3 linked regions of the Sinobacterium norvegicum genome follow. The protein of the gene in region 1 interacts with the protein of each later gene in a pairwise test. Links are inferred from orthologs where the notes say so. Each region holds a gene or a part of one and is shown in the gene's direction. Other genes may lie near its edges. The genes, in order: L9P87_RS12650, L9P87_RS09560 and sfsA.

The links.
Region 2: the proteins of L9P87_RS12650 (region 1) and L9P87_RS09560 interact in binary tests that used the Escherichia coli proteins (3 or more experiments, as listed by UniProt). The link is inferred for Sinobacterium norvegicum from one-to-one orthologs.
Region 3: the proteins of L9P87_RS12650 (region 1) and sfsA interact in binary tests that used the Escherichia coli proteins (3 or more experiments, as listed by UniProt). The link is inferred for Sinobacterium norvegicum from one-to-one orthologs.

The regions. Positions count from the first base shown.
Region 1 is NZ_CAKLPX010000003.1:159,784-164,364, forward strand. Bases 804-3,620 are described here. They hold L9P87_RS12650 (glutamate-5-semialdehyde dehydrogenase), read left to right. Parts: upstream 804-1,492; coding sequence 1,493-2,749; downstream 2,750-3,620. Other genes in these bases: L9P87_RS12645 (cation:proton antiporter family protein), read right to left, coding at 804-1,260; nadD (nicotinate-nucleotide adenylyltransferase), read left to right, coding at 2,764-3,420; rsfS (ribosome silencing factor), read left to right, coding at 3,557-3,620. In the rest of the region: more of L9P87_RS12645, read right to left, coding at 1-803; more of rsfS, read left to right, coding at 3,621-3,895; 23S rRNA (pseudouridine(1915)-N(3))-methyltransferase RlmH, read left to right, coding at 3,902-4,372; mrdA (penicillin-binding protein 2), read left to right, coding at 4,508-4,581. UniProt on the Escherichia coli protein: Catalyzes the NADPH-dependent reduction of L-glutamate 5-phosphate into L-glutamate 5-semialdehyde and phosphate. The product spontaneously undergoes cyclization to form 1-pyrroline-5-carboxylate.
Region 2 is NZ_CAKLPX010000002.1:118,419-123,181, forward strand. The notes cover bases 1,077-4,075. They hold L9P87_RS09560 (LytR/AlgR family response regulator transcription factor), read left to right. Parts: upstream 1,077-2,206; coding sequence 2,207-2,944; downstream 2,945-4,075. Other genes in these bases: L9P87_RS09555 (sensor histidine kinase), read left to right, coding at 1,135-2,214; hemC (hydroxymethylbilane synthase), read left to right, coding at 3,050-3,985; L9P87_RS09570 (uroporphyrinogen-III synthase), read left to right, coding at 3,972-4,075. Also shown: argH (argininosuccinate lyase), read right to left, coding at 1-956; more of L9P87_RS09570, read left to right, coding at 4,076-4,757. UniProt on the Escherichia coli protein: Member of the two-component regulatory system BtsS/BtsR, which is part of a nutrient-sensing regulatory network composed of BtsS/BtsR, the low-affinity pyruvate signaling system YpdA/YpdB and their respective target proteins, BtsT and YhjX.
Region 3 is NZ_CAKLPX010000002.1:606,145-610,907, forward strand. What follows is about bases 111-3,109. They hold sfsA (DNA/RNA nuclease SfsA), read left to right. Parts: upstream 111-1,242; coding sequence 1,243-1,977; downstream 1,978-3,109. Other genes in these bases: L9P87_RS11800 (pyridoxal phosphate-dependent aminotransferase), read left to right, coding at 111-1,246; L9P87_RS11810 (Rieske (2Fe-2S) protein), read right to left, coding at 1,974-2,321; L9P87_RS11815 (Rv3169 family protein), read left to right, coding at 2,512-3,109. Outside these bases: more of L9P87_RS11800, read left to right, coding at 92-110; more of L9P87_RS11815, read left to right, coding at 3,110-3,630; L9P87_RS11820 (AraC family transcriptional regulator), read left to right, coding at 3,773-4,763. UniProt on the Escherichia coli protein: Binds to DNA non-specifically. Could be a regulatory factor involved in maltose metabolism.

The DNA.
Region 1 (4,581 bases):
GCTTTCATCGAGACCGAGTACCACGTCGCCATAGTGTTCGCGGAGGTAGTCATAGGCGCCGGTGCCCACCCGCCCCATGCCGACGACCAGGATCTGAGCATTATCGGTGTCGACCGGTTTCTGTTCGTTGATGCGTTTGCTGGTTTCTAGGTGGCGGAGCTTCTCGCCATGTTTGTCATAGATTTTATGGGCCACTTTGTTGAGTTGGGCGGCGATGGTGAAACTTAGCACGATGGTAAGGGCAATAATTGCCGGCCACTGGCTGTCGATAATGCCGCTGGAGGCACCAAGGACAGCGACGATGAGGCCGAATTCGCTGTAGTTAGTCAATGCCAGTGAGCTTAATAAAGCAGAGCGTGCTCGCAGTCGCATACGGGTTAACAGCAGCATGTAGCCCAGCGGTTTGAAAAAGACGAAAGCGGTAATAATCAGCGCCAGGATCCAGGCATCGGCATCCGGCAGGCCGGCACTGCCGATGGTCATAAAAAAACCGACCAAAAACAGCTCTTTAAACTTAGGCAGTGTCTTGGCCAGTTCGCGGGTTTTGATATCGCCAGCCAGCACCACGCCCATAAACAGGGCGCCCAAGTCGGGTTTCAGGCCAGCAAATTTAAACAGTGCGGCGGCGCCGATAGCGTAGGCGAAGCCGAGCAGTACCAGTAACTCGTCGTGGCCGCTGTAGGCCATAATTTTTAAGATTAATGGCCTGGCGATGACAATCAACGGGATGGTCAGTGCCCAGATGTTGGGCAGTACGCCGCTGTTGATCGTCAGGTAGGCAACGGCAATCAGGTCTTGCATGATCAGTATGCCGATGGCGATCTTGCCATGCAGTGAGTTACTTTCGCCGCGGTCCTCCAGCACTTTGACCACGAAGACCGTGGAGGAGAACGATAAGGCGAAGGCGATAGTGGCAAGGCTGGCCCAGTCCTGCCCCAGGTAATGGCTGCCGATCGTCATGGCAATACCCTTGAGGATCAGCATCATGGCGCCGACTGAAGCGATCATATGCAGGCCGGTAGCTGCCCATACCTGTGGCATGGCAAGGGCGCGTAACTCGAGTTTGAGGCCAATGGTAAATAGCAGCAGCAAAATACCGACATCGGCCAATGGCTCGAGCCAGGGCGTGTTGAGGTTGAACTCACCGAGAATAAAGCCGCTGACCAAGAAGCCAATCATAGGGGGGAGTCCAAAGCGTTTAAAGACCAGGCCGCTGCCGAGGGCGAGTCCAAGAATGATGGCAAAGCTTAGGATATCCACAGGGGTTTTCTACCTTAATCTATAAAACAGCGGTTCGATGGCGGTGAATAAGCAGTTACCCTTACGACAGAGTGATAGCGTGTTATAATCATCGCCCTTATTATTCCGCCGCTATAAAATAGCATACGCGGCGTTGTATTTGCAGATTAGCAGACGATGATTGAGTAAATATTTCATTCGATATTATCGGCTAAGCAATTGAGTATTATTTATAAATAGTTTGGACGACACGATGAACGTAGAGCAATACATGACCGATGTTGGTCGTCAGGCGCGAGCCGCATCACGGGCCATGGCCAAGGCCACCACCGAGCAAAAGAATGCTGCCTTACAGGCCTGTATTGAGCAGTTAAACGCGGCCAAAGAGCAAGTTCTGGCGGCCAATGCCGTTGATTTACAGGCGGGTCGAGAAAACGGCCTGGACGATGCGCTGTTAGACCGACTTGAATTAACGCCGGCGCGTTTTGATGGCATGTTAGAAGGGCTGCAGCAGGTGGCAACCCTGCCTGACCCGATTGCAGAAATCACCGACATGAAATATATGCCCAGTGGTATTCAAGTCGGCCGTATGCGAGTGCCCCTGGGTGTTATTGGTATCATTTATGAGTCGCGCCCCAATGTTACTGTCGAGGCGGCAAGCCTGTGTCTGAAGTCGGGCAATGCGGCCATTCTTCGTGGTGGCAGCGAGTCTATTCACTCCAACCAAGCCATCGCCCAGTGCGTCGCCGCAGCGCTGGCCAGTGTCGGGCTGCCAAGCGCCGCGGTACAGGTTGTTGAAACCACTGACCGCGCCGCCGTTGGCGCCTTGATTACCATGCCAGAGTTTGTCGACGTCATTGTTCCCCGTGGCGGCAAGGGCTTGATCGAGCGTATTAGTAACGATGCCAAGGTCCCGGTGATCAAACACCTCGATGGTATCTGTCATGTCTATATCGATGACAAGGCCGATGTCGCCAAGGCCGAGGCGATTGCCCTCAATGCCAAGACCCATCGCTACGGCACTTGTAACACCATGGAAACCCTCTTAGTTGCCGAGCCAGTAGCCGCGTCGATATTGCCACGCCTGGCTGAGCTGTATGCCGAAAAGGGTGTTGAGTTGCGAGGCTGTGAAAAAACCTGTGCGATTCTACCGCAGGCGATTGCCGCCACCGAAGCGGACTGGCATACCGAGTATTTAGCACCGGTGCTGTCGATTAAGGTGGTCGATGATATGGATGCCGCAATTGTTCATATCAACCATTACAGCTCGCAACACACCGAGTCGATTATTACCGAAGACTACAGCCGCGCCCGCCGTTTTATTCGCGAGGTGGACTCCAGTTCGGTGATGGTCAATGCCTCGACCCGATTTGCCGATGGCTTCGAATACGGCCTGGGTGCCGAGATCGGTATTTCGACGGATAAGATCCATGCCCGCGGTCCGGTTGGTTTGGAGGGCTTGACCTCGCAGAAGTATGTGGTCTTTGGTGATGGTCATATCCGGCAGTAAGTCGGTGACTTCTGATGTCGCGTAAGTCGATGAAAAAAGCGCTTTGGGGCGGCACCTTCAACCCGGTTCACCGCGGTCATATCGAGACGGCAAGGGCGTTGCAGCAACGATTGCAGCTCGATGAGTTGGCGCTGCTGCCTGCAGCCAGGCCGCCGCATCGTGCGGCACCGGAGGTTGCCGACCAGCACCGCCTAGCCATGTTGGCGCTGGCTGTTGCTGATGACCCGCGGCTGTCGGTGGATGAACGTGAGTTCCGCCGTGACGCGCTCTCCTATACCGTCGATACCCTTGCCGAGTGGCGCCAACAATCTGGCGACGATGCTTGGCTGGCCTTTTGTGTTGGCATGGATTCGCTGGTCAACCTGACCAGTTGGCATTGTTGGCAGCAAATAACAGATCATAATCATTTGATTGTTTGCGCCCGTCCAGGTTGGCAGCGCCCTCTTGATGACGAACAGCCAGCTCTGGCGGCGTGGTTGCAGCCACGTCTGGTGTCGGGCGTCGAGCAGTTGTCTGACTCGCATCGGGGGCGGGTGGCGATAATCGAATTGCCACCGTGGGATATCTCTTCCTCGGATATTCGCCAGCGCATCGCCCAGGGCTTCTCGGTTGCGCCATTGGTCGGAGGCCCTGTTGCCAGCTATATTGAACGGCATCGATTATATCGTTAATGCTTGGCTGCTGATCTGTATAAACGGTATCGCTGGCGGCAAACTATCGGTATAGTGCGGCAAAACTTTCAGTGGTGGAATTTCCATCAGTCGGTTAATCATCGCTGTGACAGCGAAGAAGCAATGAGTAAAAACTATGAATACTGAAGAAATCAAAGAGTTAGCGCTAGAGTTTTTAGATGATTTGAAGGCCAGAGACGTTGTCTCTCTCGATGTGAGTCAATTGACCGACGTTACCGACACGTTGATTATTGCCACCGGCACCTCGGCTCGTCATGTAAAATCATTGGCCGATAATGTCGCCATGGAATTTAAGAAGCGTGATTATGCCCCCCTTGGTGTTGAAGGCGGCAACGTTGGTGACTGGGTATTGGTTGACCTCGACAGCGTGGTCGTACACGTCATGCAGGAAGAGGCGCGTGAGCTCTATGACCTAGAGCGCTTGTGGGCAGGTCCAGGTCCGGACGGCGAGTAGAAAACGGTGCGCATTCGTATCATTGCCGTCGGCTCTAAAATGCCAAAGTGGGTAGACGAGGGGGTCAATGAATACCTCAAGCGTCTGCCGGCAACCTTCAAGGTGGAGTTTGTTGAAATCCCCTTGGGTAAACGCGGTAAGGGCGCGGATGTAAAGCGGGCCATTGCCAGTGAAAGCACTAATATGCTGGCACAGGTGCCGGCGTCTAGCCGCGTTGTCGCACTCGATGTACTGGGCAAAAGCTGGAGCACTGAAAAGTTGGCTGACTATATGGCCGACTGGCAAATGACCAGCCCAGACGTTTGCCTGTTGATTGGTGGTCCCGACGGTTTAAGTTCGGAGTGTTTGCAGCGGGCCGACCAAAAATGGTCGCTGTCAGCACTGACCATGCCGCACCCGCTGGTGCGTGTTTTATTGGCCGAGCAAATTTACCGTGGTTGGACGATCAACCAAAACCACCCCTATCATCGCTCCTAATGTAAGCGATCATCACAACCCCAGTGAATGGTTAGTGTTTATCCACTAACAGCGATAGTCTTTCGGGCTTATTTCTGTAATTATAACTGACAGATCTTTACTTAACCTTTCTGTTTAGGCGCATCAAAATCGGCTATGTCCTCTAGAGACCATATAAAAGACGTGATTGGCGAACGCCGTCTCTACGCCAGCCGTATCATTGTTGCCGT
Region 2 (4,763 bases), on another replicon or contig:
GGCTGCGATTTCATCAGCGTTAGCAGGCAGATTAGATGACCGTTGACGCGGCCGGTTTTACCGCGGACCAGCTCGGGCACATCGGGGTTTTTCTTCTGGGGCATAATCGATGAGCCGGTGCAGAAGCGGTCGGGCAGGTCGATAAAGTTAAACTGAGCACTGGTCCAGAGGACGAGTTCTTCGCTGGCACGTGACAGGTGAGTCATTAACATGCTGGCAAAGGCGCAGAATTCAATGGCGAAGTCTCGGTCTGATACCGAATCCAGTGAGTTCTCGGTCGGCTTATCAAAGCCCAGCAGCTGTGCCGTCAAATCACGCTGAATAGGGTAGGTGGTACCGGCCAAGGCGGCGGCGCCGAGGGGCGATTGATTCATCCGCTTGCGGCAGTCCATCAGGCGGCTGTAGTCGCGCTGGAGCATCTCAAACCAAGCCAATAAGTGATGACCAAAGGTCACTGGTTGAGCGGTTTGTAGATGGGTAAAACCTGGCATGATGGTGTCGGCTTCGCGCTCGGCTATGAATAACAGGCCTTCCTGCAGTCGTGTGAGCTCCTTGGCGATGATATCGATTTCATCGCGCAGAAAAAGTCTGATATCGGTGGCAACCTGGTCGTTGCGTGAACGCCCGGTATGCAGTTTCTTACCGGTGATACCAATTTTGGCGGTCAGTGCCGCCTCGATATTCATGTGGACGTCTTCGAGTTCGATAGACCACTCAAAGGTGCCGGCTTCGATATCGGCTGTTACTTCTGCCAGGCCTTGATGAATGGCGTCGCGCTCTTCAACGGTTAAGACACCGGCCTGTTCAAGCATGGTGGCGTGAGCAATAGAGCCCTGGATATCCTGCTTATACATGCGCTGATCAAAGTTGACAGAGGCGGTATAGCGGGCGACGAAGGCGTCGGTTGGCTCGCTGAAGCGGCCGCCCCATTGCTGGTTGGTTTTTTGGTCAGTCATAACAGTTATTAACCTTGTTGAGTCCAATATCGTTTGGCGGCGATTATAGCAGCCGTCGGCCTCTATCGGCTACCTCGGCTAAGCTTGTCGCATAATGCTAGTCTAAGTGTTTAATAGCGCTGACAAACTTATACAGCAGAGAGTTGCTGCTGAAGATGGATACGGGCACACTTAGCGGATGAATAGTGAAAATCATAACAGCCACAACGACGATAATTTTTTTATTCCTCGTTTTGACCGTAATTCCAGTGTTGCTCTGCTGGTCATTGTCGCCGAATTACTGGCGTTGGTGCTGGCTGTGCTCAACTCAGGGCTGCAACAATTTAGCTGGGAATGGCTGGGTATCATCTCGTTTTATGTGCAGTGGGTGGTGCTGTTAAGTGCCGCTGCACTGCAGCGTTTGAGGGCTTTTTTCTGTCGTATAGCCCTGGCTAAAGCCGCGGCGTTGAGCTATGCACTGGTATTGTTTATTACCGCCTTTGTCAGTGTTGTCGGGCAAACACTGTGGCTGCATGTGGATTTTATGCAAAGTGTCGACAGCCACTGGCGACTGTTTCAGCATCTGCTGGTGGCGGCGGTGCTGTTTGGTATTACCTGGCGCTATTTCTACATCCAATTTCTCTTGCGCCGACAACAACAGGCGCGGCTAATGGCTAAAATTGATGCGCTACAGGCGAGAATACAGCCGCATTTCTTGTTTAATTCGATGAACAGTATTGCCAGTTTAATCAGTATTGACCCTGTCGCTGCGGAGCAGGCGGTGGAAGATTTGTGTGATTTGTTTCGCGCCAGCCTTAATCATTCTTCGGTGCTGGTGGCGCTGGAGGACGAGCTGGCACTGTGCCGGGGCTATTTGCGCATCGAAGGGTTGCGTATGGGCGACCGCCTGAGTGTCGATTGGCAGTTACAGCAACTGCCTATTGATGGTTTGAGAATACCGGCGCTCTGCCTACAGCCATTGATTGAAAACGCTGTTTATCACGGTATTTCGCCCTTGGCAGAGGGGGGCTGCATTACTGTCCGTGGCGAGCAGCAGGGGGATGTTTGTTGTTTTACCATTACCAACCCTATTGCCAGCAGCAGCGAGCCTTGGCAGGAAGGGCATCAGATGGCAGTCGAGAATATTCGCAGCCGCCTGCGGGCTATATACGGTGATCGTGGCCGCTTGGTGCTGCAGCAGCATTCAGATGTTTTTACCGCCGTACTGACGCTGCCAATCGCCGGGGAATCCCTGTCATCTGGAGGTCGAGATGGATAAAAATGTTGTCGTTGTCGATGATGAACCGCTGGCCAGGCTGCGCCTGCAAAAACTGCTGGCGAACTGTGACGGCTTTTACTGCGGTGGTGAGGCTGAAAATGGCGATCAGGCATTGGCATTGGTTGCTCAGCAGAGCCCTGATGTTGTGCTGCTCGATGTTCGAATGCCGGGGGACAGTGGTATTGAGGTTGCCAAACAGTTAGCGCAACTGAACTCGCCACCGGCGGTTATCTTCTGTACCGCCTACGGTGAATATGCGCTAGAGGCGTTCGATTCCAGCGCCGCCGCCTATCTGTTGAAACCGGTGAAGAAAGAAAAGTTAATCGAGGCGTTACATCGGGTTGGTCGATTAACACAGGCCCAGCAAACGGAGCTGCAGTCGCAGCGAGGGCATGGTATCCGCCGCAATATTAGTATTAAACACCAGGGTGATATTGGGCTGGTAGCCATCGAAGATATTCGTTATTTCGTCGCGGATCAGAAATACGTCAGCCTTGGCTACAGCGAAGGCGAGGTACTGATTGACGAGTCGTTAAAAGGGTTGGAGACGGAGTTCCCCGATCATTTTATTCGTGTACATCGCAATGCGTTGGCTGGGAAAAGTCATATTGAGAAGCTGGCACGTGGCGATGATGGTCAATACCAACTTTGTCTGCGGGGCGTTGAGCGGCGGTTGCAGGTGAGCCGCCGCCATGCAGCGGCGGTAAGAGAATTGATTCTGGCGTTATAAGAGGCCGATAAATGTTGCGGTATCAGCGACTTTTGGTCGTAGCTGGCTTATCATAGTCGCAATTTAATCACGGGCTGATGCCGATAATTTCTGGGTGGTGAACACATGATTGCACAAACGTTGCGGATAGCGACACGAAAAAGCCCACTGGCTATGTGGCAGGCCGAATTTATTAAGGCCGAACTCGAGGCGCTGCACCCAAACCTCCGCGTTGAGTTAGTCTCGATGACGACCAAGGGCGATATTCTACTCGACACGCCGTTGTCGAAGGTTGGCGGCAAGGGCTTGTTTGTTAAAGAGCTGGAATTAGCCATGCTGGAGAATCGAGCGGATATAGCCGTTCATTCGATGAAAGATGTGCCAATGGAGTTTCCTGAGGGCCTGGGGCTGGCGATTATTTGCCAGCGAGAAGACCCCACCGATGCTTTTGTATCCAATCACTATGCCAGCCTTGATGAGTTGCCAGAGGGCAGCCGTGTCGGCACCTCCAGCCTGCGTCGTCAGTGTCAGTTGCGCCGTCTACGGCCAGACCTCACCATTATCGATCTGCGCGGCAATGTGAATACCCGTTTGAGAAAACTAGACGACGGTGAATACGATGCGATTATTCTCGCCAGTGCCGGCTTAAAGCGTCTGGAAATGGCCGATCGTATTCGTCAGTCGCTGCCGGCAGAGGTCAGTCTTCCCGCTGGCGGTCAGGGTGCTGTCGGGGTGGAAGCCCGTCTTGCCGATGAGGAAACCATTGCGCTATTGGCGCCGTTGCAACATCGCTATACCGCCGACTGTGTCAGCGCCGAACGGGCGATGAACAAGCATTTGCACGGTGGCTGTCAGGTGCCGATTGCGTGCTATGCGATTACCGACCCGAATGACAGCAGCAAGCTGTGGATGCGGGGTTTGGTGGGCTCGCCGGATGGCAGCGAATATTTATTTGAAGAGAAATCGGGCAGTGATCCAGAGCAGCTCGGCATCGATATTGCCGAGGCATTGCTGGCCCGCGGTGCTGGAGAGATTCTAAAAGCCGTCTATGGCGACGATTAGCAGCGAGCAGCCAGTGGCCAAGGTCTTAATCACCCGGCCCGAAGGTCAGGCCGATGGCTTGGCTGACGCTGTGACGGCGGCGGGTTTTGAGGCCAAGGTCGTGCCGGTGATGGCGATCGATGCGCTCACTGAGCAGCAGCTTCGACCGGCGATCAACGGCGTGCTCGACCTCGATAATTATCAGCATATTATATTTATCAGCACCAACGCCGTCCGCTACGGCATGGGTCTGGTCGACCAGTATTGGCCACAGTGGCCAGAACGTGTGCGATGGCATGCTATTGGCAAGGCAACAGCCGAGGCGCTGCAGCGTTTTGACATCGATGCCGAGTTGAATGGCGAAAGCAATAACAGCGAAGCCTTGCTGGCCAATCCATCGCTACAGCAGCTGAGCGGTCAAAAGGTATTGATTTTCCGAGGTCAGGGCGGCCGTGAGCATCTTGCCGAGGTGTTACGCCAGCGTGGCGCAGCTGTTGATTACGCCGAGGTCTATTGCCGGCGAGCGGCGATAGAGAATCGCGAATCGTTGCAGCAAGCACTGGCTGAGTCCGTCGATGTCATCGTCGCCGCGAGTGCCGACAGTGTTAAAAATTTACTGCAATTAGCTGAAAAACAATCAATATTAGAGATACCGCTGGTTGTGCCCAGCGCCCGTGTTGCTATGATTGCAACAACGGCGGGATTTGTACGCGTTTTAATCGCGGCCAATGCCGGAAGTGCTGCGGTGATTGCACAGTTGCAATTGCATGTTAGCGGTCAAGCTAACGATTAGCAGCAC
Region 3 (4,763 bases), on another replicon or contig:
AGCTGTGCCGGTGTGGACAGTGTTTGCTGGGGTGAGAGGATGATCAGATCTGTTAATATGGCCAGATAAACAAGATAACAGAGACGTTGCCATGCCTTTTTCCCGCCGAATGGATGATATTGAGCCCTTTCGAGTCGTCGAAGTATTAACCCGTGCCAAGCAATTAGAGGCTGAAGGTAGGAACATTCTGCATTTAGAGGCAGGGGAACCTGATTTTACCACCGCCGAGCCTATTCGTCTCGCTGGCGCGAAAGCCTTAATGGACGGCCATACTGGCTATACACCGGCTGCAGGGATACCGGCGTTGAGAGAAGCCATCAGCGGCTATTACCAAACGGATTATGGTCTCGATATTGCGCCGGAGCGGATTATGGTTACCGCGGGTGCCAGTGGTGCCTTGCTATTAATCGCAGCGTTGTTGATGGACCCGGGCAAGTCGATGTTAATGACCGACCCAGGCTACCCTTGCAATCGTCATTTCCTGCGGTTGGTTGAGGGCCATGCTCAATTGATTCCGGTCGGAGCTGAAGACCGTTTTCAACTGCAGGCCCGTCATCTAGAGCAGCACTGGCAGCAGCAAACCATCGGTGCCATGGTGGCGAGTCCTGCCAACCCAACAGGGGAGATCTTATCGGCAGAGGAACTCGAAGCGCTGTATCAAATATGTGCTGCTAAAGGAGGCTATTTGGTGGCCGATGAGATTTACCATGGCCTCGATTACGATGATCACGCTGCCAGTATTCTGGCGCATACGGATCAGGCCTTTGTGATTAATAGCTTTTCCAAATATTTTGGTATGACAGGTTGGCGCTTGGGTTGGTTGGTTGCTCCCCAGAATGCGGTGCAGGAAATGGAACGGCTGGCGCAGAATCTGTTTATATCGCTGTCGACACCGGCACAATATGCAGCGCTGTCTTGTTTTAAGGATGAAACGCGGGAGATCCTCAATCAGCGCAAGGCCATCTTCAAGCAGCGCCGTGATTTTCTTTACCCTGAACTGTGTCAGCTAGGTTTCAATATCGCGAATAAGCCCGCCGGTGGTCTTTACCTGTATGCTGATATCAGTCGCTTCAGTAATAATAGCCAGCAATTTTGCGTCGATATGCTCGAGCAACATGGTATTGCCTTAACCCCGGGGGTGGACTTTGGTCGACACTTGGCTGATCGTCACGTACGTTTTGCCTATACCACCGGTATGGAGAAGCTCGAACAGGCGGTCGAGCGGCTTAGCAAGGTGCTGACATGAGGCTGCCCGAACTGGTGGAAGGCAGGCTGATCAAGCGCTATAAGCGATTTCTTGCCGATGTCGAGCTGCTCAATGGTGAAATCATTACTGCTCACTGCCCCAATACGGGCAAGATGACAGGTTGTGCCATGCCGGGTGAGCGCGTTTGGCTTAGCATCAGTGACAATCCCAAACGAAAGTACAAGCATGGCTGGGTGTTGGCTGAAATTGACCATCAACAGGTGTTGGATAATAGCCCGGCACGATTGTCGTTAGCCTGTATTCATTCCGCCTTTGCCAACGACTTACTGGCGGAAGCGCTGGCTGAGGGTGTTGTCGAAGAATTGGCGGGGTATTCTCAGGTGGTTCGAGAGGCACGTTATGGGCTCGAGAATAGCCGTATCGACTTTCTGCTGTCGGCCCCCCAGCGCCGCAAGTGTTATGTCGAGGTCAAAAGCGTGACCTTGTTGAGAGAGAATGGCATCGGCCAGTTCCCTGATGCCGTCAGTGATCGTGGTCGAAAGCACCTACGGGAGTTGATGGCAATGGTTGCAGAAGGGTACCGAGCGGTGTTGTTTTACTGCGTTCAGCATGAGGGTATCGAGGTGGTTGAGCCGGCCCGCGATATTGACCCCAGCTACTGCCAAACCCTCTTAGAAGCGATGGCTGCGGGGGTGGAGGTGATTGCCTATAGGGCCAGTATCACACCCAAGGCCATTACCATTGATCGTCGCTTACACTTTAACAGCTAGGCGATAGCTGTCGCGGCTTCAGCGATATGGATCTGCTGCTCAATCACTTCAAAGTCAACGGAGATAAGGCTTTGGCCTTGGCATGGGCCATAGACACATTTGCCGTCTTCAGGTTGAAACAAGGCGCCGTGGGTTGAGCACATAATGTAGAAGTTATCGGCATCGAGAAATTGATCCTGTTGAAATTCGAGGTTCACGCCGAGGTGGGGGCAATTATTTTGAAACAGCGTAATTATGCCATCGCGCTTAACAGCAAAGAAGTTTAGATCGCCAATCTCAAAGCCTTTAGAGCTCTCGTGATCGATGTCATCGACGTGGCAGACGGGAATAGTAAAACGGCTCACGGTATATAACCTTGGTAAAAATAGCGGAAGGCAACTTTACCTGATTTTCCCTCGATGAAAAAGCCACCGGTGTTCTTCCGCCTGCTTCTATTAACCATCGGTCATGCAGCTTGTTATGCTCCCTATACGATAGTATTGTGAGTTTACGGCTGCCATAATAACCAATAACAATAGATGACAGGGGATAGCAATGATTACCAGTTTCGATGACTACTGCATACACCAAACCGCCGAGCCCGTGGCGGAGCCCTCGCAAAGTGATCGTAATTTCTATGATCGATACTGGTTTAACGGTTTCGATGAAGATACTTTTCTGTTTGAAATAGGACTTGGTCTATACCCCAATCGTCGGGTAATGGATGGTCACTTCAGTGTTGCCATGGGGGATAAGCAAGTTGCTTTTCATGCCTCGCGACGTGCCCCAAAGGAGCGTTTGGATACCGCTGTCGGGCCATTAAGCGTTGAGGTTGTAGAGCCGATGCGACAGATACGTGTACGACTAACCGAAAACGAGCACAACATCACCTGTGACCTGTTATTCACCGCTATTTCTGCCCCGCATCAGGAGCCAAAAAATATTATGCATGATGATGGCCATCTGATTATGCATAACACCCGCTTTACTCAGTTGGGGCATTGGCAGGGGCATTTTATCATCGACGGCGAACGCACCGAGGTTAACAAGGCTTATGCGACCCGTGATAAATCATGGGGTGTTCGCCCGGTAGGAGAGCCTGCTGGTGGCGCACCGGGTCTGATGAATAATGAGCCCGGCGTTTATTGGGCCTGGTGTCCGATCAATTTTGGTGATCAGGCGTCGCAGTTTGGTACCTTTGAGGATCGTGACGGTAATGCCACCCAAGTGTCCGCGGATTTAGTACCACTGTACTCTGATATGGATAGCATTCCTGTGGGCGAGGATAGCGGGATGATTGCGATGACTGCTATCGAGCACAGAGTAAAATTTGTGCCAGGTACGCGCCGTGCGCAATCGGTTGACTTCGACTTTGCCGACAAGAATGGCGAAAGTTATCACATCACTCTAGAGCCGCTGCAGAAGTTTTATATGCTGGGTATTGGTTACAACCATTTTGAATGGGGGCACGGCTATTGGAAGGGGGAGCTTGAAACATTCCGTGAGGATTGGAATCTCGATGAGGTGAACGAACTCGACTACCAATTTATCCACAACCATCAAGTAGTGAGGGCAACCCTGGGTGATAAGGTCGGTTATGGCACCTTCGAGAGTATTATCATTGGCCGCCACGCCCCGTCAGGCTTTAAAGACTTTTTCGACGGCGCTGAATAGTCAGTACCTCACTGTGGGCGGGTTGGTACCGGATATTACATCGTTGAATTCGGCTTTCGCATCTCTATAATAGAGTGATATTAGACAGTTAGCTGGTTATTAACGGCTGCGTCAGTCCATGCTGCCAGAGGTTGTAGTCACAGTGAATTCCCCCCCGCGAGAAGGCCTTGTCCCGCCAGCGTTTGTCACTGCGTTATTGATGCCGCTGCATAGCAAAGGTGTTGGAGTTGATACCGTTTTGGAGCAGGCCGGTTTAGGCGATTTAGACCTGAGCAAGTTAACGGTTGAGCAGTATAATCGGTTATTTGTCGCTATCGTCGATTACATTGGTGATGAGTCTGGGGGCCTGCTGGGGGCGAGTCGTTCCCCTTTGGGAACGACCCGGATGATCGCCTATGCGGTATTAAATTGCCCATCGTTGCACGACGCTCTGGTGCGGGCTATTGATTTTAATCTGGCCTGTCGAGAGCCTGGCAGAGACGAGGATATTATTCATCGCTTAGATGTCGATGAGGCGTTGGGTATGTCGACGATCCACTATTGCCTGCCAGAGCACCCCGGTGAAGCCCAATACCAGCCCGCGGTGTTAAGTGCGCTGGCGATGTGGCTGCGCTTGTGCGGCTGGTTGATTGGTCGCCAAATAGAAATTATCAGCGCCAGTTGCGCCGGCGAAAAACCCAGTAATATGGGGGCTATGGAGCATTTTTTTAGCTGTCCGGTGGACTTTGATACAGCCACTAATTCGCTGACTTTTAGTAGTCACTATCTCCGTTTGCCGATTATTCGTAGCGATGCCGATTTTGAGGTGTTCATTAAAGAGGCGCCCTATCAGGTCATTATTCAGCCGGTATTGGGTGAGCAAAGTATATTGTCACGAATTCGCACTATCTTAAGTGAGAACCTAACCGATGAATTGCCCGGTTTTGATGTCATGGCCGATCGGTTAAATCTATCGGCGAGAACTCTGCGTCGTCGCTTGGAGGAGGAGGGTACCTCTTACCAAAAAATCAAAGATCACTGTCGGCGAGATCGCGCCGTTGAGTTGTTGCTTTACAGTACGGAACCAGTCAGCGAAGTGGCTGTTTTGGTTGGCTTTAGTGACGCCAGCGCTTTTCATCGCTCATTTAAAAAAT